DNA from 3 places in the Streptomyces endophyticus genome. Region 2 is predicted to be linked to each of the others. Evidence: riboswitches for the same ligand, from Rfam matches in the RefSeq annotation. Region 2 holds a riboswitch; each other region holds the start of a gene.

Region 1 (9,494 bases), on a different contig from region 2:
GGGCGGCCGTCCGCTTCAAACCTGCCTCGTTCGTGGGCACCTTCGTCGCGCTGCTGATGTCGGCCCTGATCGTCGCGGCCTGCGGCACGCTGCTGGAGACGGGCGTACGCGCCTCGGTTCCGGCGGAGCGGTACGCGAAGGCGCCGGTCGTGGCGGCGGCCGACCAGTCCGCGCGGGTCGTCGCCGACACCATCGACGGCCCCGAGGAAAGCAAGTACCCGCTCCCGGACACCGCGCGCGTGGACGTGGGGCTCGCGGCGAAGGCGGCCCATGCGCCGGGCGCCGAGGCCGCGGTGGCCGACTTCACCTTCCCCGTGCGGCAGGGGAGCGGCGCGCTCACCGGTCACGGCTGGGGCTCGCACGCCTTCACCGGCTCCGCGCTGTCCGCGGGCGCCGCGCCGCGCACGGGCGAGGTAGCACTCGACGCCGCAGCGGCCCGCACCGCGAAGGCCGGCGTCGGCGACACCGTCGTACTCGAAACGGCGGCGGGACAGGCGGAGTTCCGGGTGTCCGGTCTGGCCAGGGCCGGGTCCGGGGACACCGCGACGGCAGGCACAGCGACCGGCGGCGGGGCCACGGCCTGGTTCGCCGACACCGAGGCCCCCGCGCTGTCCGGGCACCCCGGCAAGGCCGACGCCATCGCCGTACTGGCCAAGGACGGCGCCGACACCGGTGCCCTCGCCACCGCCGTCGATAAGGCGCTCACCGGCTCCGGCGCGCAGGTGCTCACCGGCGACGACCGCGGCGAGGTCGAGGACCACGGCCTGGCGTACGCCAAGGAGACGCTCACCGCGCTCGGCGGCTCCTTCGGCGGGATCGCCACTTTGGTGGCCGTGTTCACCGCGGCAGGCACCGTCGCCCTCTCGGTCGGCCAGCGCACGCGCGAGTTCGCGCTGCTGCGTGCCGTCGGCGCCACCCCGCGGCAGATCCGCCGGGCGGTCGCCGCCGAGGCGCTGCTCGTCGCGCCGCTCGCCGGGGTGCTCGGGTGCCTGCCGGGCATCGGGCTTGCGCACTGGTGGTTCGGGCAGCTGAAGGACCGTGGGGCCGTCCCGCAGGCGGTCGAGCTGCACGTCTCGTGGATCCCGCTGGTCGCCGCCGTCGGGACCGGGCTGCTCACGGCGCTCGGCGCCGGCTGGATCGCCGGGCGCAGGCCCGCGAAGATCAAGCCGGGTCAGGCGCTCGCCGAGGCCTCCGTGGAGCGGCTGCGACCGGGTGTCATCCGGACCGTGCTCGGTCTCGCGGCCCTGGGCGGCGGCTCGGCGCTCGCCGGTGTCGCGGCCTCCACGGGCGGTGCCGACGCGGCGAACGCCTCGCTCGGCGTCGTGATGCTCTTCATGCTGGCCGTCGCCCTGCTCGGCCCGCTGGTGGCCCGGCTGTGCGCGGCGCTCTTCGGCCTGCTGCTGCGCGGGGGCGGCGCCTCGGCCTCGCTGGCGGCCGCCAACTCCCGGACGAACTCCCGTCGGTTGGCCTCCGCGATCACGCCGATCGTGCTGGCGATGGCCTTCGCCTCGACGCTGGTCTTCATGCACACGAGCGAGAGCAAGGTCTCCGCGGACCAGCTGCGCGAGGGCATCACGGCGGACCACGTCGTCACCGACCCGGCAGGCCTGCCCGCGGGCGCCGCCGACCGGGCCGCCCGCGCTCCCGGCGTGAGGGCGGCCGTGAGCCTGCTCGACACGCAGGTGCTCGTACCGGTCGACTCCGGTGGCGAGACCTCGTTGCAGGCAACCGCGACCCAGGGCATCTCGGGCTCCGGGGCCGAGCTCGCCAAGGTGCAGGATCTGGATGTGCGCGGCGGCAGCCTGGACCGCGTGGGCGCGGGCCGCATCGCCATCGACAAGACCCTCGCCACGGCGGCGAAGGTGAAGGTGGGCGACAAGCTGCCGCTCCACCTCCCCGACGGCACGAAGGCCCGTCCGGAGGTCGCCGCGGTCTACGGCCGGGGCCTCGGTCTGGCGGCGGTGACCATGGACCGGGCGTCCCTGGCCGGCCACGTCACATCGGGCTTCGACGGCACGCTGCTGGTGCGCGGCGGCGACGCCGAGCCGCTCACCGCACTCGGCAAGGTCACCGACGCCTCGGGCTACGCCGTCGCGCAGAGCGTGGACAGTGAACTGGGCGCCTGGTCCAACTACATGATGGCCGCGGTCCTGGGCGGCTTCGCCGCCGTCGCCGCGGTCAACACCCTGGTGATGACGGTCCTGGACCGACGTCGCGAACTGACCGTGCTCCGCCTGGTCGGCTCCACGCGCCGCCAGGTGCTGCGGATGCTGCGCTGGGAGAGTCTGCTGGTGTCGGCGGCGGGGCTGGCGCTGGGCACGACCATCGCGCTGATCACGCTGACCCCGATGATGCGCGGCATGACGGGGGAGTCCCCGTACATACCCCCGCTGGTGTACGGCACGTTCGCGGCAGGCGCGGTGTGCCTCGGCCTGCTCGCCGTAACCCTCCCTGCCCGCGCGGCACTTCGCGACAGAGAGGGGTGACGTCGGGCCTCGGCCGAGGCGGTGCTGCCGGGCGTCAGGTGCTGCCGGGCCTCGGCCGAGGAAGCGCTCGGGCGGACGCTAGGGCCCTTCTGACGGGTCAGGCTGGACGCGGACGGCGTCAATGGGCGGTGCAGGCGCGTGCCAGACCCCGCGACTCCGGCAAGATCCGTCAGAAGGGCCCTAGTCGAGGAGGCGCTCGCGCAGTCGCTCGCGCGTCGCCGCGGTGACCTTCAGGCCCTCTTCGAGGTAGCGGTCCGTGCTGCCCCAGTGCTCGTCGATGGTCTCGAGGCCCGCGTTGAGGTACTCGATGCGGGCGTCGAAGAGCGGGCTGAGCAGCTCCATGATCTCGGGGGAGTAGGCGTCCTTCGCGGTGGCGGTGCGGCGCACGTTGTAGCGGCGGTGCTTCTCGTTGGACTTGAGGTAGTCCGCCTCGATGGCGTCGCGCTCCACGCCCACCGCGAGCAGCGTCACCGCGATCGACAGACCCGCGCGGTCCTTGCCCGCCGCGCAGTGCATCAGCGCGGGGAGGCTGTCCTCGGCGAGGGAGTGCAGCACGCGGCTGTGCTCGGCGGTGCGCTCCTTGATCATGGTGCGGTAGGAGTCGACGAGCCGGTTCGCCGCGCGGCCCTCGGAGAGGATCTGGCGCAGCTGGTCGATGTTGCCGTCGCGGACCATGGTCCAGAATTCGGCGCCGTCGGCGGGGTCGTTGAGCGGCAGGTTCAGGTTGCGCACGCCAGGCAGTTCGACGTCCGCGCCTTCCAGCTTCTGGTCCGCGGAGTTGCGGAAGTCGAAGACCGTGTGCAGGCCGAGGGAGGAGAGGAAGGTCGAGTCCTCGGCCGTGGCGTGGGCTAGGTGACCGCTGCGGAACAGTACGCCCTGGCGCACGCGCCGGCCGTCCACGGTGGGCAGGCCGCCGACGTCCCGGAAGTTGCGCACTCCGGTCAGCTCGGGCTCGGTGGACGGTGCGTGCTGCGTCACAGGGGCTCCTCCCAATCGGTGCACCGGCGTTGGGTCGCCGGCGGGCGCGCTCCTGACGATACGACATCGGTTCCACAGGCAACCATCTGTCCGATTCGCACCGTTCTGTGTCAACTGTGCATGAATCGGAGGGGCTTGTGGGCGTGTGCGTGACCGGCTTCATGTTCGTGACGCTGCGTGCCGGGCGGCCCGGATTGCCTCCCCAGTAATCCCCGAAAGTATGGCGTTGGTAAAGCGAAGAATGTCGACGCAGGGTTACACAGGGAAGCCTCAGAAACCCAAGGAATTGCCCCCGTAGATGAATTCGGGGTTTGTCGCCGCCATTGCCGTTCGCCTACGGTCACCAATCAATCCGGTCGGAACGCCTAGTCCTGCCGCCGCCCGGATTCCTTTCGACTACCCGTCACGGCAGGAGCGGGGGACCCACACGCAGTACGCCGCGGAGGGATTTCCCGAAGTGGCTAGGGGTGAAGCCGTGCCCGCACCCCGGGCGCGGCCGGGCATCTCCAGCCCGAACCCGACAGCTCACCTCGTAGGCGACGGAGAGGAAAATCAGCATGCCCGCAAAGGGAAAGCACCGTCTTTCGACCTCCCAGCGCATCGCCCGTGTCGCCGCCGTCGCCTCCGCCGGTGGAGCCGCGCTCGCGCTGCCGCTGATGGGCGCCTCCGGCGCGCAGGCCGCGACGTCCGGCGCTACCGCCGACACCACGACGTACACCGTCAAGGCCGGTGACACGCTCTCGAAGATCGCCAAGGCGCAGGACGTCGGCGGCGGCTGGAAGAAGCTGTACGAGGACAACAAGGACGCCGTCGGCTCCAACGCGGACCACCTCAAGATCGGCGTCAAGCTCGCCGTCGGCGGCGCGGCCGACAGCGACTCCGGCTCCGAGGCCGCGGCCGCCACCGCGCAGGCGAGCGCCAAGACGACCGCCTCCGGCGACTACGCGGCGCCGGTCGACGGCGCCAAGGGCACGGACTACGGCAACTCCGGATCCATGTGGTCCAGCGGCAGCCACACCGGTGCCGACTTCTCGATCCCGACCGGCACCTCCGTGAAGTCCATCGCCGAGGGCACCGTCGTCTCGACCGGCTCGGGCGGCGCGTACGGCAACGAGGTCGTCATCGAGCACGCCGACGGCCACTTCTCCCAGTACGGCCACCTGTCCTCGATCGGCGTCGCCCAGGGCGACACCGTGACGGCCGGCCAGGAGATCGCCAAGTCCGGCGCGACCGGCAACGTCACCGGCCCGCACCTGCACTTCGAGGTCCGCACGACCGCCGACTACGGCTCGGATGTCGACCCGATCGCCTACCTGAGCGAGCACGGCGTGAACGCCTGAGACGTGTCGTAGCGGCTCGTCGACCCGCTCCATTCGGCGCCCGGAGGGAATCCCTCCGGGCGCCGAATCGCGTTCCCCCAGTTATTCCCGAGATCGCGAGTGGGGTATCTCACCAGGCGTCAACCCCTACCTACGATGGCGTAGGTCACTTTTCGCGAGCGAAACTACGTGGGTGGCACACGAATCGAGAGCACTCACGGATTCACTCAACGGCGCGATCCGGTCCTACGCGGCCGTGGGAGACAGCTTCACCGAAGGAGTCGGCGACCCCGGCCCCGACGGAAAGTTCGCGGGCTGGGCCGACCGGCTCGCCGTCCTCCTGGACGACCGTGTCCCCGAGGACACCTTCAGGTACGCGAACCTGGCCGTGCGCGGCAAGCTGCTCGACCAGGTCGTCGCGGACCAGGTCCCCAAGGCGGTCGAGCTCGCCCCCGACCTGGTGACCCTGGTCGCCGGCGGCAACGACATCATCCGCCCCGGCACCGACCCGGACGACGTGGCCGAACGCTTCGAGAAGGCCGTCGTCAAGCTCGCCGACGCGGCCGGCACCGTCATGGTGGCCACCGGCTTCGACACCCGGGACGTGGCCGTGCTCAAGCACCTGCGCGGCAAGATCGCCACGTACAACATGCATGTGCGGGCGATCGCCGACCGCCACGGGTGCCTGATGCTCGACCTGTGGTCCCTCAGGTCCATCCAGGACCGCAGGGCCTGGGACGAGGACCGCCTCCACCTCTCGCCCGAGGGGCACACGCGGGTGGCGCTGCGCGCCGGCCAGGCGCTGGGCATCGACGTGCCGGCCGACCCCGAGCAGGCCTGGCCGCTGCTGCCGCCGCGTGGCACGTTCGAGGTGCGGCGCGACGACATCCACTGGGCGCGGGAGTTCCTGGTGCCGTGGATCGGGCGCCGCCTTCGCGGCGAGTCCTCCGGCGACCGGGTGCAGGCGAAGGGCTTCGTGGACCCGCACGCGGTGAAGGCGCACCTGGAGGCGGCGTCCTGACGCGGTGATCCTCGGCGGTACGGCGGCGCTGACGGCCTTCCGTCAGCGCCCCGTTCCGGTCAACTCGGCGCGCTCGAGCCCCAGTTCGCGGGCGAGCGCCTCATCCACCCACTCCTGCATACGGGCCCGCGACACCGCGGCCGGCCTGGCGCGCCCGTCGCTGTACGCCGTCAGCTGCACGGCGAGCCCGTCCAGCAGCGCCGTGAGCCGCAGCGCCGCCCCCATCGGGTCGGGGCAGGTGAACTCGCCCGCCGCCACGCCCTCGGCGATCACCTCCGCGAGCGCCGCCTTCCACTGCCGGTCGAGGTCCCGCGTGACCTCCCGCAGCGCGGGCTCGCGCAGCGCCGCCGCCCAGCCCTCGATCCACAGCCGCCACCCCTTGGCCTGCCCCGTCGGCGCGTACCAGCGCACCGCGGCACGCAGCCGCTTCAGGGCCGTCGTGCGGCGGCCGAGCAGTCCACGCAGATGGGCCAGGTCGCTCTCGGCGGCGTGCGCGAACGCGGCCGCGACGAGCTTCTCCTTCGTCGAGAAGTGGTACAGCACCAGCGCATTGCTCACGCCGAGCGCCGACGCCACGTCGGCGATGCGCACGGCGGCCACCCCGCGCGCCTCGATCTGTTCGATGGCGGCCCCCAGCAGCTCTTCACGCCGCGCGGCCACGCTCAACCGGACTCTGGTCACGCCGCAAGCCTAGTTGTTCCTGTGCGCCGAACCGTTCACGTGCAGGCCTCTTGACGCCTCGCCGTCGCGCGGGTCACAGTCACGTCACGTTCCACTACTGACTGGCCGTTCAGTCAATAAGTCGGCCGGTCGGGGGTAAGCGCGGCTCGAGCAAGCCCCGCAGTTGTTGTCCGTGCTGTCCGTGCCGCTTTCGTGCCGTCCTCCCCAGGAGCAATCGTGACCCAAGCGCCATCCCTCTCGCCGACCCCGCCCGCCGGGGACGAGCCCGACCTCTCCGAAGGCTGGGGCGAGCAGCGCTCACGGCTGCGCAAGGATCTGCGCAGGCTGGACGTACTGTTCTTCCTCATCTGCACGCTCGTCGGCCTGGACACCATCGGTTCCGTCGCCGCACAAGGCCCGCAGGGTCTGACCTGGATGGTCATCCTGGCCGTCGTCTTCTTCCTCCCCTACGGGCTGCTCGTCGCCGAACTCGGCTCGGCCTTCCCCGTGCAGGGCGGCCCGTACGTATGGACGCGCCTCGCCTTCGGCCGGCTCGTCGCGGGCGTCAACCAGCTCCTGTACTGGATCTCCAACCCGGTCTGGGTCGGCGGCAGCCTGTGCATCATCGCGCTGACCACCTGGGAGGAGTTCTTCACGCCGCTGCCGGGCGTGTGGAAGTACGTCGCCGGGTTCGTGTTCATCTGGGGCGGCGCGCTCGCCGTGGTGCAGTCCGTGCGCATCGGCAAGTGGGTGCCCATCGCGGGCGCCGTCGCGCGCGTGGTGCTGCTCGGCTTCTTCCTCGTGTCCGTCGTCGTGTACGCCGCCGAACATGGCGTGCACGCCCTACCCGCGGGCGAGTTCACGCCTACGTATGCAGGCTTCGTGGCGCTCGTCCCGGTGCTCATCTTCAACTACGTAGGCTTCGAACTGCCCAGCTCCGCCGCCGAGGAGATGAAGAACCCGCGCCGCGACATCCCCCTGTCGATCCTGCGCTCCGGCCTCGCCGCCGTGCTCCTCTACGGAGGCCCCATCCTCGGCATCCTGTTCGTCCTGCCCAGCCAGGAGATCGGCAGCCTGGGCGGCTTCATCGACGCCTGCAAGGCGGTCTTCACCGTCTACGGCGGCTCCATCGCGGCCGACGGCACGGTGACGCTGACCGGGCTCGGCTCCGTGTTCGGCGGGCTCGCCGCGGCGGGCCTGATCATCGGCCTGCTCACCTCCGGTGTCACGTGGGCGATGGGCGCCCACCGCGCGCAGGCCGTGGCGTGCGCGGACGGCGCGGGCCCGGCCTGGCTGGGCCGCATCTCCGAGAAGCACGGCACTCCGGTACGGGTCAACATCCTGTCCGCCGTGCTCGGTTCGATCCTGTTCGTCGTCGCCCTCAACCTCACCGGCGGCGACGGCGAGAAGTACTTCGCGGCAGGCCTCGGCCTGACCATCAGCACGACGTTCATCTCCTACGTCATCACGTTCCCGAGCCTCGCGGTGCTCCGCCGCAAGTACCCCGACCAGGAGCGGCCCTACGCCGTGCCGGGCGGCCGGGTGGGCGCCTGGATCGTGACCGCGCTCTCCACCGGCTTCGTCGCGTTCACCGTGGTCGTGCTCGTCTGGCCCGGCTTCGGAGTGGGCTGGTTCGGCACGGCGGGCAACCCGGCGGACTCGCTGCCCGAGTCCTTCGCAGGCCAGCGACTGCCGTACACGCTCAGCCAGGTGCTGCCGCTGCTGCTGTTCGTCGTGATCGGGTTGGTGTTCTACGCCTGTGGGGCGCGGGCGCGGCGGCGGGCGCGCGACGGTGCGGTTGGCGGTCGTTGAACGCCCGATGGGCCCCACGTGAGGTGGGGCCCATCGGGTCTTGGGCCCCGGGCCCCTGCTCAATCGCCGCAGGGGCTTCCGGTGGCCACCACTGCATGTGCGTCCAGGGCGATCGCGCCGCCAGGGTGTACGAGCAGCGGGTTGACCTCCAGGTCGGTCAGTTCCGGGTGGTCCGCCGCGGCTTGCGCCACCGCGCAGACTGCCGTCACTGCCGCCTCCAGGTGGACGGCCGGGGCGCCGCGCCACCCGGTCAACAGTGGCGCGTGCCGCAGCTCAAGGAGCAGGGCACGCGCGCGTGCCGGGGTGAGCGGGGCCAGGGCCAGCGCCGTGTCCGCGTGCAGCTCGGCGGTGACACCCCCGGCGCCGACCATGACGACCGGTCCGAACGCCGCGTCCTTGCGTACACCGACGATGAGTTCGCGCGCGTACGGAGGCGTGGCCATCGCCTCGACCGCGTACCGGGCCGCCCCCGTGGCCTCCCGCATCCGCGCGAACGCGGTCCGCAGCGCGACCTCGTCCGCGATGTGCAGCGCCACGCCACCTGCCTCGGTCTTGTGGGCGAGCCCCATCGCCTTGAGCACCAGGGGATAGCCCGTGCGGTAGGCCGCCTCCACCGCCGCGTCCGCGTCCGTCACGAACTCGGCCGTGGGGAACGCGACTCCGTAGGACGCCAGCAGGTCACGCACCCGCTCGTAGCCGCCGTCCTCGACCTCGTACGCCGCCGGGGGAGCGGTTCGCTCCTGCGGCAGGCGCGGCGCGGCCGAGGTCAGGCGCACGGCGCCCGCGAGCGCCGTCGCCGCCTGCTCGACGCGCTCGTGCACCGGGACACCGCGCTCCCTGAGGACGGCGAGGGCCGGGGTGTCGCGGGCCATCGTGTGCACGAGAAGCGCCCGCCCCGCGGCGCCGGCGGCGTCGGCGAGGGCGTGCGCGATCTCGCACTCGCGCCCGGCCTGGGCGGGGTTCGCGGTCGCGTAGTCGCCGAAGTAGCCGGTGAGCACGACCGTGTCGGCGTCGCCGCTGTGCAGCAAGGTGGCCGCCACGCGCGCGTAGGCGGCCAGATCCCGCTCGCCGGCCCCGGCCAGGTCGACCGGGTTGGCCCGCCCCGCACTCGGCGGCAGATGCGTGCTCAGGGCGTCGATGGTGTCCGGGGAGAGCGCGGGCACGTCGAAGCCGCACGCGGCGAACGAGTCGGCCGCCAGCGCGCCCTGCCCGCCGCTG
Region 2 (9,494 bases):
TGCGCGTCTACTTCCCCGACCCCTGGCCCAAGAAGCGCCACAACAAGCGGCGACTGATCCAGGCCGAATTCCTGTCGCTGGTGGCAGGACCGCTCAAGCCGGGCGCGCTCGTGCACTGCGCGACCGACTGGGAGGACTACGCCGAGCAGATGCTCGAAGTCCTCACCTCCCACCCCGACTACGAGAACACGATCGAAGGCGGCGGCTACGCGCCCCGACCCGAGTTCCGCCCGCTCACCCGTTTCGAGGGCAAGGGCCTGGACAAGAGCCACGTGGTCCACGACCTGCTGTTCCGGCGCCGGTAGGTCCGGGGCGGGCCAAGGCCGGATCCTCGCGGCCCCGTCGCGGCGGGCCGCGTCCCTCGTTAGGGTCAATTGGTGGCCTCGTATCCCGTCTATCCGCACCAGCAGGACGACGTCCTCGGCGCACACCCGAGCGGCGCGGTCCCGCACGGTGCGGTTCGGCATCCGCGCTGGTGGGAGCGGAAGGGTGTGCGGGCCACCGCGCTGGCGACGCTGCTCGCGATCTCCGGGTTCGTGATCCTCGCCCTCGTCCGCGAGCAGACCGGCACGGAGGGCTTCCTGGTCGGGCTCGGGCTCGCCGTGCTGCCCGTTCCTCTCCTCATATCCGCGTTCCGCTGGCTGGACCGCGTACAGCCGGGCCCCTGGCGGAACCTGATCTTCTCCTTCGCCTGGGGGGCGTGTGCGGCGGCGCTGATTGCGATCGTCGCCAACAGCTTCGCGACCCGCTGGATAGAGACCGCGACCGCCGACCCCGCAAGCGCCGACACCCTCGGCGCCACCGTCATAGCGCCGATCGTCGAGGAGTCCGCGAAGGCGGCGGCCGTGCTGCTCGTCTTCCTGTTCCGCAGACGGGACTTCACCGGAATCGTCGACGGCGTCGTCATCGCCGGGGTCACCGCCACCGGCTTCGCGTTCACCGAGAACATCCTCTATCTCGGCAACGCCTTCGGCACCGACCAGCTCTCCGGCACAGGCGCGGGACTGACCTCGGTCACCGCCGCCACCTTCTTCGTGCGCGTCGTGATGTCCCCGTTCGCGCACCCGCTGTTCACGGTGCTCACCGGCATCGGCTTCGGCATCGCCGCCGCCATGGCGCCGGGCCGCGGCCGACTGCGCAAGATGCTGCTCCCGCTCGCCGGGCTGCTCGCCGCGATGGGCATGCACGCGTTCTGGAACGGCTCGTCCTCGTTCGGCGAGTACGGCTTCTTCGCGGTGTACGCCGCGTTCATGGTGCCGGTGTTCGGCGTGCTCACCTGGCTCTCGGTGTACGTGCGCCAGCGCGAGCTGCGCACCATCCGCCAGGAGCTGCCCGCCTACATAGCCGCGGGCTGGCTCGCCCCGCCGGATCCGTTCGCGCTCGGCTCGCTCAAGGCGCGGCGCCTGGCCCGCGACTTCGCCACGCACTACGGCGGCCGGGCGGCCGCGAAGGCGGTCGCCGAGTACGAGGACTGCGCGACGTCCCTCGCGCTGCTGCGCCACCGCGGCCGCAGGGGCAGGGCCGGCGCGGACTTCGCCGTACGGGAGCGGGAGCTGTTGGAGGCGTTGTGGGCGCGGCGCGACTACGCGCGCCCGGCGCTCGCGTACGGCTCCCAGATCGCGGCGCCGATGTGGCTGCCCCCGGTGGTGTACGCGGGCCCACCGGCGCCGGGCCTCGCGTACACCTACGACAACGAGCCGTACCGCTACAACCCGTACCGCTACTGAGAAGCCGCCGTGAGCCGGTCGAGCTCCGCCTGCGTCAGCTCCACGTCCGCCACCGCGAGCAGCGCCGGGAGCTGCTCGACGGTCCGCGCGGACGCGATCGGCGCCGTCACCGTGGGCTGCGCGGCGAGCCAGGCGAGGGCGACCGTGGCGATCTCGGCCCCGTGCGCCTGCGCGATCTCGTCGAGGGCGGTCAGGACGTTCCGGCCGCGCTCGGTCTCCAGGTGCTTGCCCGCACCGGCGGCCCGCGCGCTGTCGACCGTGACGCCCGGCCGGTACTTGCCGGTCAGGAAGCCGGAGGCGAGCGCGTAGTAGGGCACGGCCCCGAGGCCCGCGCGCGCGGCGACGTCCTGCAGTTCGCCCTCGTACGTGTCGCGCGAGACGAGGTTGTAGTGCGGCTGGAGCGCGACGTAACGGGCGAGGCCCTCGCGGTCGGAGAAGTCGAGGGAGTCCTGGAGGCGCTGCGCGGAGATGTTCGACGCGGCGATGTGCCGTACCTTGCCCGCCTTCACCAGCTCGTCGAGGGCGCCGATGATCTCCTCGACCGGCACCTCGGGCTTGTCGTAGTGCGTGTAGTACAGGTCGATGTGGTCGGTGCCCAGGCGCTTCAGGGACGCGTCGGCCGCGGCCCTGATGTTGGCCGCGGACAGGCCCTGGAACTCGGGGTGCTGGCTGCCCTTGGTGGCGATGACGACGTCGTCGCGGCGGCCGCGCGAGGCGAGCCACTTGCCGATGACGGTCTCCGACTCACCGCCCCGGTTGCCGTCCACCCACGCCGAGTACACATCGGCGGTGTCGATGAAGTTGCCGCCCGCGGCGACGTACGCGTCGAGCACCTCGAAGGACGTGGCTTCGTCGGCGGTCCAGCCGAACACGTTGCCACCCAGGGACAGCGGGAAGACCTCGAGGTCGGAGGTGCCGAGCTTGCGCAGAGAACGAGAGGAGGAAGTCATGCCGTGCCTCAACGCCCGTACGGAATGCGCTATTCCGCGATCACACTGGAAATCGCCCCAAGAAGGGGCGAACCGGCAGCCCTGGCGTCGGGGGGTGAGCGCCAGGACCGCCGGAGTTCACTGACTCACGGGGTGAGGCCCTTGCCGCGCAGCCAGGTCGCCGGGTCGACCCCGGTGGACTGCCCGTCGGGGTGGACCTCCAGGTGGAGGTGCGGCCCGGTCACATTGCCCGTGGCGCCCACGCGGCCGATGACATCGCCGGTGCTGACCTTCTGGCCCGCGCTGACATTGAGCGAGGACTGGTGGCAGAACCACAGCTCGGTGCCGTCGTCGAGGGTGAGCACCGTGCGGTAGCCGTACGCGCCCGCCCAGCCGGCCTCCGTGACCGTGCCGCCGTGTATCGCGCGGATCGGCGTACCGGTGGAGGCCGCGAAGTCGAGGCCCGTGTGGTACCCGGAGGACCACATGGAGCCGGGCTGACCGAAGGTGCCGGAGAGCGTGTACGAGGCGACCGGGAGCTTGAAGCTGGCGGCCAGCTTGGCGAGGCGCTCGGCCTCGGCCTTGCGACGGGCCTCCGCCTCGGCCTTCTTCTTCTCGGCGAGGGCCTTGGCCTTGGCCGCGTCCTGCTTGGCGGCGGCCTCTTCGGCCGCCTGCTTGGCAGCGGCCTCCTCGGCGGCCTGCTTCGCGGTGGCGTCGGCCGCGTCCTGCTGCGTCTCGGCCTGCTGCATGATGCGGGCCCGCAGCGCCTCGCCGGCGCCGGTCTGCCCGTCGGCGGCCTCGGCCTGAGTGATACCGGCGCCGCTCAGCGGGGAGGCCGTGGCGCCGGAGTCGGAATCGGAGTCCGAGTCGTCGGATATCAGCGAGCCCACGCCCGGCAGCGACTTGGCCGCGGGCAGCGAGTCCTTGACCGCCGACAGGTCGGGCATGGAGATGTGGACCGGCGGCTTGCCGCCCTGTGCGGTGGCGATGCCGCCCGCACCGACGGCGGCGACCACGCCGACGCCGAGAACAGTGGAGCTGCGCGCGAATCCACCACGGCGGCGGGCTACGCGATGCCTGCCGCGGACGGGAGAGACGGACTCCTCGGTGGGATTCCACTCCTCCCAGGTCTCCTGCTCGACGCCGAAGTCACCTTCAGGGCCGTAGAAGAAGTCGGGGGCAGGCCGGTTCGACGCCACGGGGGCGCTCTCCTTTCCTTCCTTCTCGCCTACCGGGTTAGCTGACGGGTTCGGAGCAGGAAGGTCTCCTACGGACACCAAAGATGTCCGATTCACCCCAAGTTGATGGTTCCCCGGTTCCCTTGCGGGATTAAGCGTGTGCGCACGGAGCCATCTCTTGTGACGGCTGGGACGACCGCGCTGCGTTATCGAACGTTAATAGACAGCAGACAGTAATTCCAAGCGCTTCCCACTAATCGTTCACGACTCTGGCCAGGACTTACCATGACAAGAGCGTGTGAATCCGGGCGAGTTGACCGGGCATCGCAAACGTCCACCCAACTGATGGTGCGTCAATTGTTATGCGGAGCGACGCCGTTCGACTACCTCTGGTAACAACGATCAAGGAACTCAGCCCCGGCGCACGGCGAGCAGCGCCATGTCGTCCTTCGTCCCGTCGCCGGTGTGCGCGCGCACCTCCGCCGCGAGCGCCGCGAGGAGTTCCTCGGGCCCCGGGAAGACCCTCCCGGAGAGCCGGGCCGCCGGATCGTAGAAGCGGCCGCTCGGGTCGCGCGCCTCGGAGAGCCCGTCGGTGTAGAGCAGCAGCGTCGCTGCCGATGGGAACGCCGCCTCGACGGCCCGGTCGGGCCAGCTGCCGAGTTCGCTCATGCCGAGCGGCAGCGCCGCCTGGCACGGGTCCAGTGGGCGTACGGTGCCGTCGCCGAGCAGCAGCAGGGGGCTGGGGTGACCGCGGTTGAGGACACGGACGAGCTCGACGCCGTGCGGGATCTCGGCGAGCACCGCGGTGGTGAAGCCCTCGAAGTCGTCGATGCCGCTGCGCCGGGTGCCCTCGCGGGCCAGGGCCCGCTCCAGGCGCTGGGCGACCGCCTCAAGGGTGCCCTCCTGCTCCGCGGCCTCCCGGAACGCGCCGATGACGACGGCCACCGCGGCGACCGCGCCCATGCCCTTGCCGCGCACGTCGCCGACGATGATCCGGATGCCGTGCGGGGTGTCCTGGACCGCGTACAGATCGCCGCCGATGAACGCGTCCGCCTGCGCCGCCTCGTAGCGCGCCGCGATCACGAAGCCGCCGAGCCGCCGGGCCGGCTCGGGCAGCACCGCCAACTGCGCGGCCTGCGCGATCTCACGGGCCGAGGCCAGCTGCTCGTACCCGCGGTACACGATCCGGTTGAGCACACAGGCCAGGAGGCAGACGGTGGCCACCGTGACGATCTCGGTGACGAACACGGAGTCGAGGTTCTCCGTGAAGCGCAGGTGCACGACCGTGATCGCACCGATCGACGCCGCGCCGGCCAGGATCGTCGCGCCGAGCGAGAAGAACGGGGCGGCCACCAGCGGCGCCGCGCTGAACAGGGGGGCGCCCGGGAAGCCGCTGGGGGTGACGTACTCGTAGACCGCGCCGCCGATGATGAGCAGCAGGGGCAGCAGCCGCAGGAAGAGCCGTGTGCGCACGCCTTCGGAGCCGTGCCGCCCCCGTCTCCCGCCGCTGCCTCCTTCTCGCTGCCCCACCACTCGTCTCCTGCCGTTCCCTGCCAGCTTCCGGCGTCTCACCAAGAGTTCCTGCACGAGGGCGCGGAGGCGAGCAGGAGTGGGCCGTACGAGTGGGGAACGTGACGGGCGACACAGCCGCATCGCGGCACCCCGGCACAAAAAAACCGAGGCCGGAATCTCGATGAGATTCCGGCCTCGGCCTTCAGTAGCGGGGACAGGATTTGAACCTGCGACCTCTGGGTTATGAGCCCAGCGAGCTACCGAGCTGCTCCACCCCGCGCCGTTGTGTTCACAACACTACGCCATCAGGGGGAGTGAACGCGAATCGCTTCGCGTGACCGTTCACGCGGCGGCGTGTGTGAGGGTCTCCCACGCCACGAACAGGTCGTCCGTCCCCTCCGGCCGCTGCTTCCTGGTGAGCTTCTCGGTCTGCGGGAGGTCCATCTTCAGCCGCCCCTGAAGGTGCTGGAGGCCCACCTCCGTGTCGGGCCCCATGTCCCGCTGCACCTTCCCGCCGCACAGCCAGGTCGGGGCCTTGGTGCCCAGCTGGTACTTGGAGTGCAGTTCGAGCGCGGCGGCGAGCCGGTCCTTGGCCTCCCCGTACAGGTCGACGCCCTGGTGCCAGGCGGTCTCCGCCATGTGGGAGGTGGCGGCGAGGGAGTAGCTGGCGTGCTTGAAGTTGCGGCAGGTCTCCTGCGCGAGCCCGTCCTTGAAGGTCTTCTGCCCGAACCAGTACGTCCGCAGTTCCTTCGGGGTGTCGATGCCGCTGCCCTTCGGCTTCACCGGCAGCTTCCCGTCGGACGACAGATAGAAGTACGCGGGGACGCGGGCGCGGAAGTGCCGGACGGCCTGGTCGAAGGCGCTCTGGTCGTTGAGGTGGACGGCCATGCTCATCGTCGCGTCGGCCATCACCAGGTCCCAGTTGCCGTTGAAGTCGGCGGAGCCGCCCCGCACTTCGGGCAGATAGACCTCGCGCAGCATCCGCTGGAACTTCAGCTCCTGCCCGTCCGGCCAGTCCTTGTACGTGTACTGCATCAGCTCGGCGGCCTTCGCCCAGGACGTGCCGGCCCAGGCGGCCTGCAGCCCCGCGTTGTCCGCGGTGTGCCCGGTGACCTTGTCCGACCAGGCGTCCATGATCTCGACGGCCTTGGCGGCGTGGGCCTTGTCGCGGGTGACGTTCCACAGCAGGGCCTGCGTATAGGCGGCGATGGCGTCCTCGCGCTCCTCGACACAGCCCTGTCCGGTCTCGGCGTCGAAGGGGCACTCCACGGTCGCGTACGGCTTGGCCCGGTAGTCGAGGTCGGCGTACTTGCTGTCGCCCATCTCCTTGTACGCGGAGATCCACGGCTCCTGTTTACGGGCCACGTGGTCGCGGACCGCGGCCAGTTGCCCCTTGCCGACCAGGACGCCCGGGTGCGCGAAGGGGCCGCCGGAGGCCCGGTGTTCGGGGTGCGCACCCACGTCGGAGTCGGTCCGCGTGGCCCCGCCGCACGCCGTCGCGGCCACCAACAGCAGGGGCACGAGGCCCCCCAGAAGAACGCGTCGCGTCCGTGCGCCCGCTGCCATGCAACACCTCCGGTCGGATCACTGGCAGCCTGACGCGTACCGGTGGCCACCGCAGGATCTGTTGCGCCGGTCGGGAAGGGGCGACCCCGGCCGCCGACCGCGCAAAAGGCAGCGCCAACACGCAAAAAGCGGCGCCCGAACCAGCCGAAGCCGGTCCGGGCGCCGCCCGTGTCCTGTAGACCCTGTGGGACTCGAACCCACAACCAATGGATTAAAAGAGCCCGCGATCTTGTGCTGGGTGGTCGCGGGGGCTGATCCGTTGTCCGGAAAGACCAGGTCAGGAAGCTAGTACGGGATGGCTGAGTCCGTCGTATGACGGGCTGTGGGGCTACGTCCGCTCACGCATCGCTCACGCAAACCAGCGTCGATGCCTCGACTGCGTTCACCGTGAAGGGCGGAATGCCCCCAACACGCTTTCCGAAGCTCGTCTGGGGCGAGGGTATGCGTAGGAGTGCTGTCTGGAGGTTGATGATGCGGGCGAGATCAGTAAACGAGGAACAACGACGACGACGGCTCCCCACCTCCGGCGCCCCAGTCGATCAGGGATCCGTGCACACTGGGGGAACCACCAACGGATACCGAAGTGAGGGCTGGTGGCCATCAGAGATGTGGACCGGAAACTCCTCTGGGGTAGGTCCTGGAACGAGTGCGCCTTCCCCGGCTGCAGCCAGGAACTCACTGTTGACCTCGACGCCGAAACGACCCCGCAGAAAACCGTCGTGCTCGGGGAAGAGGCTCACATTGTCGCCAGGGAGGACGAAGGACCGAGGGGCGATCCCGGGGTCCCCCTCGCTGACCGGAACGCATACGACAATCTCATTCTGCTCTGCCCGACTCATCACACACTGATCGACAAGGATCACGGGCGCAACTTCCCGGTCGATGCTCTCCTTGCGATGAAGCACGCCCACGAGGCCGCTGTGGTACGGCGCGGGGTCGTTCGTGGCGTCACCGAGAATGAGCCGACCAGACGGGAAGCGCTGCTCGCTGACTTGTCCACCAGTCGGGGTCGGTTGGTGAGTCGTTGGATCGCTGTAGGACTCGACCCAGAGCAGGCGGAGGAGCTGGCCGACGACAGTACGGTCGGCGTGTGCCCGGAGTTCATGCAGTTCCACGCAGAACGTAGATTCACCGTTCTGACAGGTGACTTCGGTTCAGGAAAGACTGTAGCCCTGGAGCGGGAGTACCAGGCGTCGGCGCTGCGGGCCCTCGACAACCCTGATGAGCCGCTGCCGGTCCACCTGTCCGCGAAATCGACCGGATCAGACTTCCTGCGGGCCCTCGATGAGCAGACCGCCCGTTTTCCCAGTGCCCACAGCAAGGTGACACTTTTCCTCGATGGATTGGACGAGTTCGGAGCCGGACGCTCGGCAGAACTCGTTGATGACCTCCAGGCCTGGCTCTACAGCGCGCCGGGCCGGAAAGTTCTGGCGACCAGCCGTCCGGACGCCAATCTCCGGGCGAATGACTGCCTCACCCTGCCTGCACTCTCGGACACCGAACTCAACGACCTCCTCGAAAGGGTAGGGGCACCCCGAGACTTGGCTTGGCACCCCAACTCCGAAATCCGCGACGCACTGCACCGCCCACTCTTCGCGCTGATCGCCGCCGACTGCCGTAAGGCCGGCTCGCAGGTGCCCTACTCACGTGGATCCTTCCTCGCCGCCCTTGTCGAACGGGCTCTCACCCGGGCCTCTGGGCTCGGCTCGGATACGTACGCCCTGCTTGCCCGGCTCGGTCGGCTCACCCTGGATGTCGGCGGTGGAGTGCCAGCTGGCGAGGTTGGTACCAGCGAGGAGCAGGTGCGACTTGTCCAGACCCGCCTGGTCGTCCACCGCAATCGCATGTTCACCTTCGCACTGCCCGTGCTCGGACAGTACTTCGGTGGCCAGTACGTGCTGGACAACGGCCTGCCGGAGCTTGTGCAATTCTCACCACAGCGCCGAGACCGGTGGCGTGACGCGCTGACCTTTGTTGTCTCCAGCGGCTCTTGGGAACGAGTGACGGCACTCCTCAGTGATCTGACGACAGTCGACCCTGGGTTGGCTGCGTGGATCACTGATCAGGGCGTCCCAAGCTACGAGCGCGAACCAGTGGCCGCCCTTCCCGAGGCCCTTGAATGCGCACGGCGCCTATCCGTAACACTTGATGCCTGGCTCAGTGGAATCGGCCGTGCGGGCACTCTGCTCAGCTGCTCGGATGGAACGGGACGGGGGGTCCCTATCGGGGTTGGGTCAGGCGCTGAGATTTCCACCGGTCTTCACGTCGTGTTCGCCGCCCCAAAAGACTTCGACGGCAGTGAGCGCTTCTTCGAGGTATCCGGAGCGGCAGACATGGATCGGGGGGAAGTGGACGGTGTGAGGATCACGTCATTCCACTCTGTAAACATGCTGCCCGATATGCCTGCCTGGCCATGGCGACTGACTCTGTCCTGGGTGAAGACAAGCATGAAGGCTCTTTTGGAGCGCAGGGCCTTCGTGCTGCCTGGCAATCTGGCCGCGTGTCAGGAACGGGCCTGGTCTCTGTCCCGGCTGCTGACCGGTCAGAGCGGCCACCTGGGCCATCGGCCCATTCCTCTCACT
Region 3 (9,494 bases), on a different contig from region 2:
GGCTCACGGCTGCCGTGGAGGAACCGGAGGGCTCGGCGCCCGGGGCCGGGGGGTACTGGACGGAGGCGTTTCAGCGCCTCGCCGGCACGCTTCGGCTGCGCCGGGCCATGCGCGACGAACTGGCTCCGCCGTGACCCGGCCCCGCGTCGCCGTTGCGCGGCACCGGGGGCGAGGTCACGGGGCTCCGCCCCGGACCCCGCTGCTCAATCGCCGCAGGGGCTTGGTTTGCCCCCGCGCTCAATCGCCGGCGGGGCTGGAAGGTCAGCCGCCGGATGCCGCCGGTTGCCGGACGTTGGCCCGGACCCAGTCGACGATGGAGGCCGTCGTGGCGCCCGGGGTGAAGATCTCGGCGACGCCCTTCTCCTTCAGCGGCGCGATGTCCCCCTCGGGGATGATGCCGCCGCCGAAGACCTTGATGTCCGCGGCGTCGCGCTCCGCGAGGAGCTCGATGACGCGGGCGAAGAGCGTGTTGTGCGCGCCGGAGAGGATGGAAAGACCGATCGCGTCGGCGTCCTCCTGGATGGCGGTGTCCACGACCTGCTCGGGCGTCTGGTGCAGGCCTGTGTAAATGACCTCCATACCGGCGTCGCGCAGTGCCCGCGCGATCACTTTGGCCCCACGATCGTGGCCGTCGAGTCCTGGCTTCGCGACGACCACGCGGATCGGCCCGGCTGCCACACCCATCACTGCCTCCCTGAAACGACTGCTCAAGCAAAAGTTGAAGCGACTGTTCAAAAGACTGATGCCCGAAGTGAACGAACGTTATCGACAGCATCCCGCAAGCCGCCGTTTCACGGTGCGGACCGAGGGGGAAATCACACGGTGGGACACATTCGCTGCGCGCCGCGACTGCCAGGCGGGACTCACCGCCAGATCCGGGACAGGCGCGAGGGAGCCGCTTCGAGGTCGCCGCGCCACCGCGCCCACAGCCGCAGGGCACGGTGGCACGGTGCTTCCGGCTGCCGTTCGGTCCGATGATTCGGCGCATCGGGCACGACCGGCGCCGCGGGACCGCTTCGGTCGGCTCTCATGAGCGCACACGGGGGACAGAGGCGTCCTCCCGTGTGCCGACGGGAGGTTGACCGATGAAGGTCACGAGGACCCTGCCCTTTCGCCCCCTCTGCCGCTTGCTGCCCACGAGACTGGCCGGTCTCTCGATCACGCTCCTGAAGGCGACCGCCCTGGAGCTGGCGATCCTCGCGGGCCACCTGCTCCTCTACCCCTCGGGCATCCTCCCGGAACGGCGGCTGCCCCTGGCGCTGCCCCGCCACCCCTCGGCCTATGTCCCGGTGGACATCGAAGACGTAGAAACCGGCACGGCGGAAGAGAACCCCCCGACAGAACCGGCAGAAGCGAGCGCCCCGACAGGAGCGGACACGGCACGCCTGCCCGCGCCCGACAAACCCCCGGTCCTCCTCCTGCACGGCTTCATCGACAACCGCTCCGTCTTCGTCCTGCTGCGCCGCTCCCTCGCGCAACACGGCAGGCAGCACGTCGAATCGCTCAACTACTCCCCTCTCACCTGCGACATCCGGGCCGCGGCCGCGCTGCTCGCCCGGCACGTGGAGGAGGTGTGCGAGCGGTCGGGCCGGGACAGGGTCGACATCGTGGGGCACAGCCTGGGCGGTCTGATAGCCCGTTACTACGTGCAGCGGCTCGGCGGTGACACGCGGGTGCGCACGCTCGTCACGCTCGGCACCCCGCACGGCGGCACGCATGTGGCGCCGCTCGCGGACGCGCATCCGATCGTCCGGCAGATGCGGCCCGGCTCGTCCCTCGTCGAGGAGTTGAAGCGGCCCGCGCCCGGCTGTCGTACGCGCTTCGTGAGCTTCTGGAGCGACCTCGACCAGTTGATGCTGCCCCTCGAAACGGCGTGCGTGGACCACGCGGACCTGCTCGCGCAGAACGTCCGGGTCACGGGCATCGGCCATCTCGCGCTGCCGGTGCACCCGGCCGTCGCGACCGGCATCCGCCAGGCCCTCGACGCGGAGCCCGCGGAAGGAGCACACGCCGCCGCCAAGACCGGCGGCGGTCTGACGGTCGCCTGACCGCCCGATCCGGGCCCGAACCGCGCCCGGGCGCGCCCAATTTGTCGAACGTGTCTCGAACTCAGGGCCAAGGAACTGTCCACAGTCCACCCAAAGGCGGCTGATTGCCCGTTTCCCCAGGCCCGGAAACCCGACGAAGATTGTCGCGCCCTCATACCGACGGGTACAGTCACCGCACTGCTCTGGCAGCCCCTGTTGTCGAGGCGAAAGAGAAGTTGGTGAACGACCGAAATCCGTCAGGGCCCGCGCCTTACGCGGCGTACGACGGTTACTCCGCGACCAGCTTCGCAAGCGATCCGCTCTTCGGCGACATGGCAGAGGACCCCTACGAACCGGGTTCCCACGCGACCGGCCAGTGGAACACGGCCCCCCAGCAGCAGTACGCCGACCCCTACGCCTCCGCGTACTACGACACCGGCACCTACGACGCCGCTGCCTTCGGTACCGGTTCCTATGACACCGGCGCCTACGACACGACCGGCACCTGGGCGACCGGCGGGTACGAGCAGGTCGCCGACATCCCGGCGCAGCAGCCCCGGACGATGACCGAGCAGCACGCCACGGGTCAGTGGGACACCTCGGCGTACGAGGCGCAGATGTACGCGGCTCAGCACCCCGACACGCAGAGCTTCGAGGCGCCGCCCTTCGGGACGCAGGCCTTCGACACGCAGAGCTTCGAGACCCAGAGCTTCGAGACCCAGTCCTTCGAGTTCCAAGGGTTCGAGGCGCAGCACTTCGAGGCGCAGGGCTTCGAGACGCAGAGCTTCAGCACGCACGACATGCTCGGCGCGCCCGACCCGCACGACACTCAGGGTTTCACCCACACCTTCCAGGCCCCGGTCTTCGGTACGACCGCGTACGACACGGGCGCGTACGACGCCACGCAGTGGAACGCCGCCGACGCCGTCGATACCGCGGAGCACGGGACCGGGACCGGGATCGCGGCCGAGCCCGAGCCCGAGCCGGTCGCGGAGCCGGCCCCCGAAGCCGACCACGCGCACGGGCCCGTCCTCGACTCCGCCACCGAACCCGCCCCCGCGGCCCCGCAGCCCACGTCACGCAGGGCCGGGAAGAACGTCTCCCGTGGCCGAGCGGGACGCCGCCGTCCGCCGGCCAAGCGGTCCGCGCTCATCACCGTCGTCGTGCCGTCGGTCTGTGTGGTCGGCGTCGCCGGGATCGCCGCGGCGAGCGTCGGCGGCGGTGGCGAGGACGACGGCAAGGAGACGCAGGCCGCGGCCGCTTCGGACGCGCAGGCCGTGAAGCCGGCCGTCGCCAACAACAAGCTGGACTCGCAGCTGAAGGACCTGTCCGCCGACGCGGGCGACTTCGCCGACCGGGCGAGCCGCACGCAGGAGCGGATCGACCTCAAGGCCAAGCAGGAGGCGGCGCGGAAGCAGGCCGCCGAGGAGGCCGCGCGCAAGGAGGCGGCCCGGCCCAAGTTCGTGCTGCCGGTGAAGCAGCACGGGCTGAGCGCCTTCTTCGGGCAGGCCGGCGTCAACTGGATGTCCCAGCACTCCGGCATCGACTTCCCCGTCTCGTACGGGACTCCGGTGATGGCCGCGACGGACGGCACCGTGAAGACGCAGTGGAACAGCGCGTACGGGAACATGGCCATCGTCACCGCCAAGGACGGCACGGAGACCTGGTACTGCCACCTGTCCTCGCACACCGTGATGAGCGGTCCCGTGAAGGCCGGTGACGTGATCGCGCGGTCCGGGAACTCCGGCAACTCGACAGGCCCGCACCTCCACTTCGAGGTGCGGCCCGGCGGCAGCGCGGCGATCGACCCGCTGCCGTGGCTGCGCAGCCACGGCATCAACCCGAACTGAGCCGCCCAAGCCCTCCCCCGAGCGGCTACAGCGCGACTACAACTTCTCGACCGGCGCGTACCGCAGCAGCAGGCGCTTCGGCTTCGGGTCGCCGAAGTCGATCGACGCCTCCGACTTGTCGCCCGTGCCCGACACGCCCACGACCGTGCCGAGCCCGAACTGGTCGTGCGTGACGCGGTCACCGACGGAGAGGGCCACCACCGGCTTGGAGTTCGCCCGGCTCGTGGCGAAGGCCGGCGTCGTACCCGTGCGGGAGCGCGAGGACGACAGGGAGGCCGCGATGCCGCCACCGATGCTCTTGGTCGAGGCCGCCGGCGTTGACGGGCCCGTGCGCTTCCAGTCCAGGTGGCCGGCCGGGATCTCCTCCAGGAACCGGGAGGGCGGGTTGTACGAGGGCTGGCCCCAGGCGCTGCGCATGGAGGCGCGCGTCAGATAGAGGCGCTGTCGCGCGCGTGTGATGCCCACGTACGCGAGGCGGCGCTCTTCCTCCAGCTCCTTGGCCTGGCCGAGGGAGCGCATGTGCGGGAAGACGCCGTCCTCGAGGCCGGTCAGGAAGACGACCGGGAACTCCAGGCCCTTGGCGGTGTGCAGCGTCATCAGCGTGATGACTCCGCTCCCGTCGTCGTCCTCGTCGGGGATCTGGTCCGAGTCGGCGACGAGGGCGACGCGCTCCAGGAAGTCGGAGAGCCCACCGCCGCCGGTCTCGGTCTCGCCCTCTTCGCCCGCCTCCTGCTCGAACTCCAGGGCCACGGCGGCGAGTTCCTGAAGGTTCTCGATCCGGGTCTCGTCCTGCGGGTCGGTGGAGGCCTGCAGTTCGGCGAGGTATCCGGTGCGCTCCAGGATGGCCTCGAGGACCGTGGCCGGGCCCGCGCCCGACTCCACGACCGTGCGCAGGTCCTCCATCAGCGTGTTGAACCGCTTCACGGCGTTCGCCGAACGGGCCGCCATCCCGTACGCCTCGTCGACGCGGCGCAGCGCCTGCGGGAAGGAGATCTTCTCGCGCTGGGAGAGCGCGTCGATCATCGCTTCGGCGCGGTCGCCGATGCCGCGCTTGGGCACGTTGAGGATGCGGCGCAGCGGCACCGAGTCCTCGGGGTTGGAGAGCACGCGCAGGTAGGCCAGGACGTCCCTGACCTCCTTGCGCTCGTAGAAGCGGACGCCGCCGACGACCTTGTAGGGCAGGCCGGTCCTGATGAAGATCTCTTCGAAGACACGGGACTGCGCGTTCGTCCGGTAGAAGACGGCGACGTCGCCCGCCAGCGCGTCGCCCGCGTCCGTGAGCCGGTCGATCTCGTCGGCGATGAACTGTGCCTCGTCGTGCTCGGTGTCCGCGACGTAGCCGGTGATCTGGGCGCCGGGCCCCTCGTTGGTCCACAGGTTCTTGGGGCGGCGCGACTCGTTGCGCTCGATCACCGCGTTCGCCGCGCTGAGGATCGTCTGCGTGGAGCGGTAGTTCTGCTCCAGCATGATCGTCGTCGCGTTCGTGTAGTCCTCTTCGAACTGCAGGATGTTACGGATCGTGGCGCCACGGAACGCGTAGATCGACTGGTCCGCGTCACCCACGACGCACAGCTCGGCCGGGTCCGCGTCCTCGCCGTCAGTGGGGCCGACCAGCTCGCGCACCAGCGCGTACTGCGCGTGGTTCGTGTCCTGGTACTCGTCGACCATGACGTGGCGGAAGCGGCGGCGGTAGTGCTCGGCGACGTCCGGGAACGCGCGCAGCAGGTTCACCGTCGTCATGATCAGGTCGTCGAAGTCCAGCGCGTTCGCCTCGCGCAGACGTCCCTGGTACATCGCGTAGGCCTGGGCGAGGGTCTTCTCGAAGCCGTCGGCCGCGGTCGCCGCGAAGTCCTCCTCGTCGATCAGCTCGTTCTTGAGATTGCTGATCTTGGCGCTGAAGGACTTCGGGGGGAACTTCTTCGGGTCCAGGTCCAGGTCGCGGCAGACGAGCGCCATGAGCCGCTTGCTGTCGGCGGCGTCGTAGATCGAGAAGGAGGACGTGAAGCCGAGCTTCTTGCTCTCCCGGCGCAGGATGCGCACGCACGCGCTGTGGAAGGTGGAGACCCACATCGCGTTGGCGCGCGGGCCCACCAGGTCCTCGACGCGCTCCTTCATCTCGCCCGCGGCCTTGTTCGTGAACGTGATCGCGAGGATCTGGCCGGGGTGCACGCCGCGCTCGGCGAGCAGGTACGCGATGCGGTGCGTGAGGACGCGGGTCTTGCCGGATCCGGCGCCCGCGACGATGAGCAGCGGGGAGCCGCCGTGCACGACGGCCGCCTGCTGGTTCTCGTTCAGCCCCTCCAGGAGGGAGGCCGAGTCGAGGACCGGGCGCGGGGCGCCGTCCCGGTAGTGCGTGTCCCTGCCTTCGGGCGCGCCGAGCTTCCCGCCGAACAAGTCGTCCGGCATCGGCTCCGGGGCCCCGTCGTCGTGCTCGGGGTCCGGGGGCGGCGGCGGGGGTTCCTCCGCGCTGTTCTGGAGGCCGGTCAGGAAGCTGTCGTCAAAGAGGCTGCTCATCGCTCTACGAGTCTAGGCGGCCCCACTGACAACCCGTGGCTGCCTTCGGAACTCCGAGGACCCTCCAGAGGGCAGATCACGAAAATGTATCGGGCATATCGAACATCAACCTTCACAGCAGCCACACGAGTTGGCTACGGTGCAGCCGGGCAGCCCGTCCCCCCGCCCGCGAATGTCGCGGCGAACGGGAAGCCCCCGCTGAGTTCCGTACGCCGTAAGGCAGGGAACCGGGGACCCAACCGACCTTGGGGTGAATCGGTCAGCCGACCGTAGGGCAGCCTTCCGCGTACCACGCCCGAACCCGACAGCTAACCCGGTAGGCGGACGACGGAAGGAGTCGCCTGCCTTGGCGTCGCACCGCAAGCCCCGCAGCCGTTCCCGGATGACCGGCGGCCTTCGCACGACCCCCGCGGTCGGCATCACGACCGCCGCCCTCACCTCCGTGGCACTGCTCTCGCAGACGGCACAGGCCGCGCCCGCGCAGCCGTCGTCGAAGCCGCGCCTCGAAGAGGTCCAGCAGAAGGTCGACACCCTGTACCGGCAGGCCGAGGTCGCCACCCAGAAGTACAACGGGGTGAAGGAGCAGACCGACTCCAAGAAGCAGCAGGTCGACAAGCTCCTCGACGATGTCGCGCAGCGCACCGACGAGATGAACACGGCCCGCCAGAAGCTCGGCAGGTACGCCGCCGAGCAGTACCGCTCGGGCGCTGTCAGCGACACCGCGACCATGTTCCTCGCGGACGATCCGGAGGACTACTTCTCGCAGCGCCAGCTGATGAGCCGGCTCACCGACGAGCAGAAGAAGTCGGTCGACGACTATCAGTCACAGGCGCGCGAGACCGCGAAGAAGCGCACCGAGGCGCAGTCGAGCCTCCAGGACCTCACCGAGTCGCAGACCGAGCTGAGGTCGTCGAAGGAGACCGTCCAGACGAAGCTCTCCGACGCGCGCAAGCTGCTGGCCGAGCTGACCGCCGAGGAGAAGGAGCGGCTCGCCGCGATCCAGAAGGCCAAGGAGGCGGCGGCCCGCAAGAAGGCCGCGGAGCTGGCCGCCAAGCAGAAGGCGGCGGAGGCGGCGAAGCGGGAGGCGGCCGAAAAGGCGCGCCAGCAGGAGGAGGCCTCCGGCTCGTCCTCCGGTTCCTCTTCCGGTTCCTCGGGGTCCTCCTCCGGCTCGTCGGACGCCTCGTACGCCACGAAGGCCGCGCAGGCGCTCGCGTTCGCCAAGTCACAGGAGGGCAAGCCGTACGTGTGGGGCGCCACGGGCCCGGACTCGTACGACTGCTCGGGTCTGACGCAGGCGGCGTGGAAGTCCGCGGGGATCTCGCTGCCCCGGACGACCTGGGACCAGGTCGAGATCGGCAAGACGGTGCCGCTCTCCGATATCCAACCCGGTGACCTGGTGTTCTTCTACGACGACATCAGCCACGTGGGCCTCTACATGGGCGACGGCATGATGGTCCACGCGCCGAAGCCGGGCGCGGTCGTGCGCGAGGAGTCGATCTACTACGACGGCACGTCGTCGATCCACAGCGTGGTGCGGCCGGCCTGATGTGCGCAGAAAAATGTCGCAGTTATACGTCTGACTGCGACATTTTTCTGAGCGGGCCCCACTCCGGGCCGGGAGACCGGATTCTCAGGTCCAGAGCACCGCGATGAAGATGTTGACGACGGTGAGCGCGCCGACGGTGATGAAGAGGCCCTTCTCCGCCTTCTCCTCGTCCCGCTTCACGTAGACGATGCCGAGGATCACGATCAGGAGCGCGAGCTTCACGCCGATCTTGATGTTGTTCACGGTGCTGCCGTCGGCCTGATTGAGGCCGACCAGGGCGACACCGGTCACCAGCATGGTCAGGGCGCCGTGCAGCATCGCCTTGTTGAAGCGGGCCGCGCCCTCCTTCATCGCCGACATCTGCGTGAGGAAGCCGCCGAGCAGCGAGGCGATGCCGATGACGTGCAGGCCGACGAAGAGGTGGATGAGTACGTCCATGGCTCGGAGCCTAACCGGACGCCCATGGCCCACTACGGGCGCCCCTTTGCCACTCTGTTATCACTCTCCGCCACCACCCGTAACAAACAGGCCAGTTACGAACAATCCGGCGCCAACCCGTTACGCAGAGGTTTAGCGTCCTTTCTCAGGTGACCGGCTCCCCACCGCCGCCCGGGCCAGGGGCGGCAGTCGGACACCACCGCCGAGAAAGGTCCGGCGGCGGCCCGCTCCCCCTGTGCGGGCCGCCGCCGGACGCGCGACCGGGGGTCGTGCGTTTCGGGCGGCCGTCCAAAGGAGGACCTTGTGCCGGCAGCGCACCGCAAGCCCCGACCGCGTTCGCTCAGCGGCGGGACGGTCCGTACCGCGGCCGCCCTCGCCCTCGCGTCCGCGGCCACCGTCACCGCCCTCGACGGCGGGGCGGCGCACGCGGAGCCCGAGCTCAGCCCGGCCCAAGTGCGGGCCAAGGTCGACAAGCTGTACCAGGAGGCGGAGGTCGCCACCCAGAAGTACAACGGGGCGAAGGAGAAGGCGGACGGGGCGCAGAAGAAGGTGGACGCCCTCCAGGACGAGGCGTCCCGGCGCACCGAATCCCTCAACTCCCAGCGCCAGAAACTGGGTTCGGTGGCCGCCTCCCAGTACCGCACGGGAGGCGTGGACCCGTCGGTCCAGCTGCTCCTCTCCTCCTCCCCCGACACCTACCTCGACAAGGCTGCCCTCACGGAGCGCGCCGGCGCCCGGCAGGCCGCCGCGGTCACCCACGTACGGGGCGAACTCCGCGAGATCGACCAGCTGCGCGGCGACGCCGACGACACGCTCTCCGAACTCCGCGCCAAGAAGGCCGAGCTGCAGGACAACAAGAAGAAGGTGAAGCGAAAACTCTCGGAGGCCCGCCGCCTCCTCGACCGCCTCACCCCTGAAGAGCGCACCCCCGCCCCCGCGCAGAGCGGGCACGCCTCACGCTCGACGGAACGCGCCGACCTCTCCCAGGCCCCCAACGCCCGCGCCAAGGCCGCGATCTCCTTCGCGTACGGCGCTCTGGGCAGTCCCTACGTATGGGGCGCCACCGGCCCCTCCGCCTTCGACTGCTCGGGCCTGACGCAGGCCGCGTACAAGGCGGCC

Evidence for each region. Region 2 has a riboswitch for cyclic di-AMP ahead of OKJ99_RS27665 (M23 family metallopeptidase). Riboswitches for the same ligand answer to the same signal wherever they lie in the genome.
Region 1: linked by a shared signal. The riboswitch ahead of OKJ99_RS19405 (M23 family metallopeptidase) and the one ahead of OKJ99_RS27665 (M23 family metallopeptidase) in region 2 are both predicted to bind cyclic di-AMP.
Region 3: linked by a shared signal. The riboswitch ahead of OKJ99_RS04250 (C40 family peptidase) and the one ahead of OKJ99_RS27665 (M23 family metallopeptidase) in region 2 are both predicted to bind cyclic di-AMP.

What each region holds. Positions count from the first base shown of each region.
Region 1 covers NZ_JAOZYC010000122.1:190,070-199,563, reverse strand. The annotation lists gene OKJ99_RS19415 (ABC transporter permease) at 1-2,486, shown strand, start outside; gene OKJ99_RS19410 (tyrosine-protein phosphatase) at 2,667-3,464, opposite strand; cyclic di-AMP (ydaO/yuaA leader) riboswitch at 3,848-4,018, shown strand; gene OKJ99_RS19405 (M23 family metallopeptidase) at 4,022-4,804, shown strand; gene OKJ99_RS19400 (SGNH/GDSL hydrolase family protein) at 4,977-5,804, shown strand; gene OKJ99_RS19395 (TetR/AcrR family transcriptional regulator) at 5,847-6,485, opposite strand; gene OKJ99_RS19390 (APC family permease) at 6,702-8,276, shown strand; gene OKJ99_RS19385 (acetate--CoA ligase family protein) at 8,336-9,494, opposite strand, start outside.
Region 2 covers NZ_JAOZYC010000145.1:18,172-27,665, forward strand. The annotation lists gene trmB (tRNA (guanosine(46)-N7)-methyltransferase TrmB) at 1-305, shown strand, start outside; gene OKJ99_RS27655 (PrsW family intramembrane metalloprotease) at 378-1,727, shown strand; gene OKJ99_RS27660 (aldo/keto reductase) at 1,721-2,677, opposite strand; gene OKJ99_RS27665 (M23 family metallopeptidase) at 2,803-3,855, opposite strand; cyclic di-AMP (ydaO/yuaA leader) riboswitch at 3,867-4,002, opposite strand; gene OKJ99_RS27670 (PP2C family protein-serine/threonine phosphatase) at 4,246-5,364, opposite strand; tRNA gene OKJ99_RS27675 (tRNA-Met) at 5,553-5,626, opposite strand; gene OKJ99_RS27680 (alginate lyase family protein) at 5,689-6,912, opposite strand; gene OKJ99_RS27685 (NACHT domain-containing protein) at 7,506-9,494, shown strand, end outside.
Region 3 covers NZ_JAOZYC010000015.1:1,238-10,731, forward strand. The annotation lists partial or broken gene OKJ99_RS04225 (DUF5691 domain-containing protein) at 1-134, shown strand, start outside; gene OKJ99_RS04230 (cobalamin B12-binding domain-containing protein) at 262-684, opposite strand; gene OKJ99_RS04235 (lipase family alpha/beta hydrolase) at 1,086-2,048, shown strand; gene OKJ99_RS04240 (M23 family metallopeptidase) at 2,267-3,877, shown strand; gene pcrA (DNA helicase PcrA) at 3,914-6,391, opposite strand; cyclic di-AMP (ydaO/yuaA leader) riboswitch at 6,578-6,729, shown strand; gene OKJ99_RS04250 (C40 family peptidase) at 6,738-7,937, shown strand; gene OKJ99_RS04255 (hypothetical protein) at 8,022-8,375, opposite strand; gene OKJ99_RS04260 (C40 family peptidase) at 8,679-9,494, shown strand, end outside.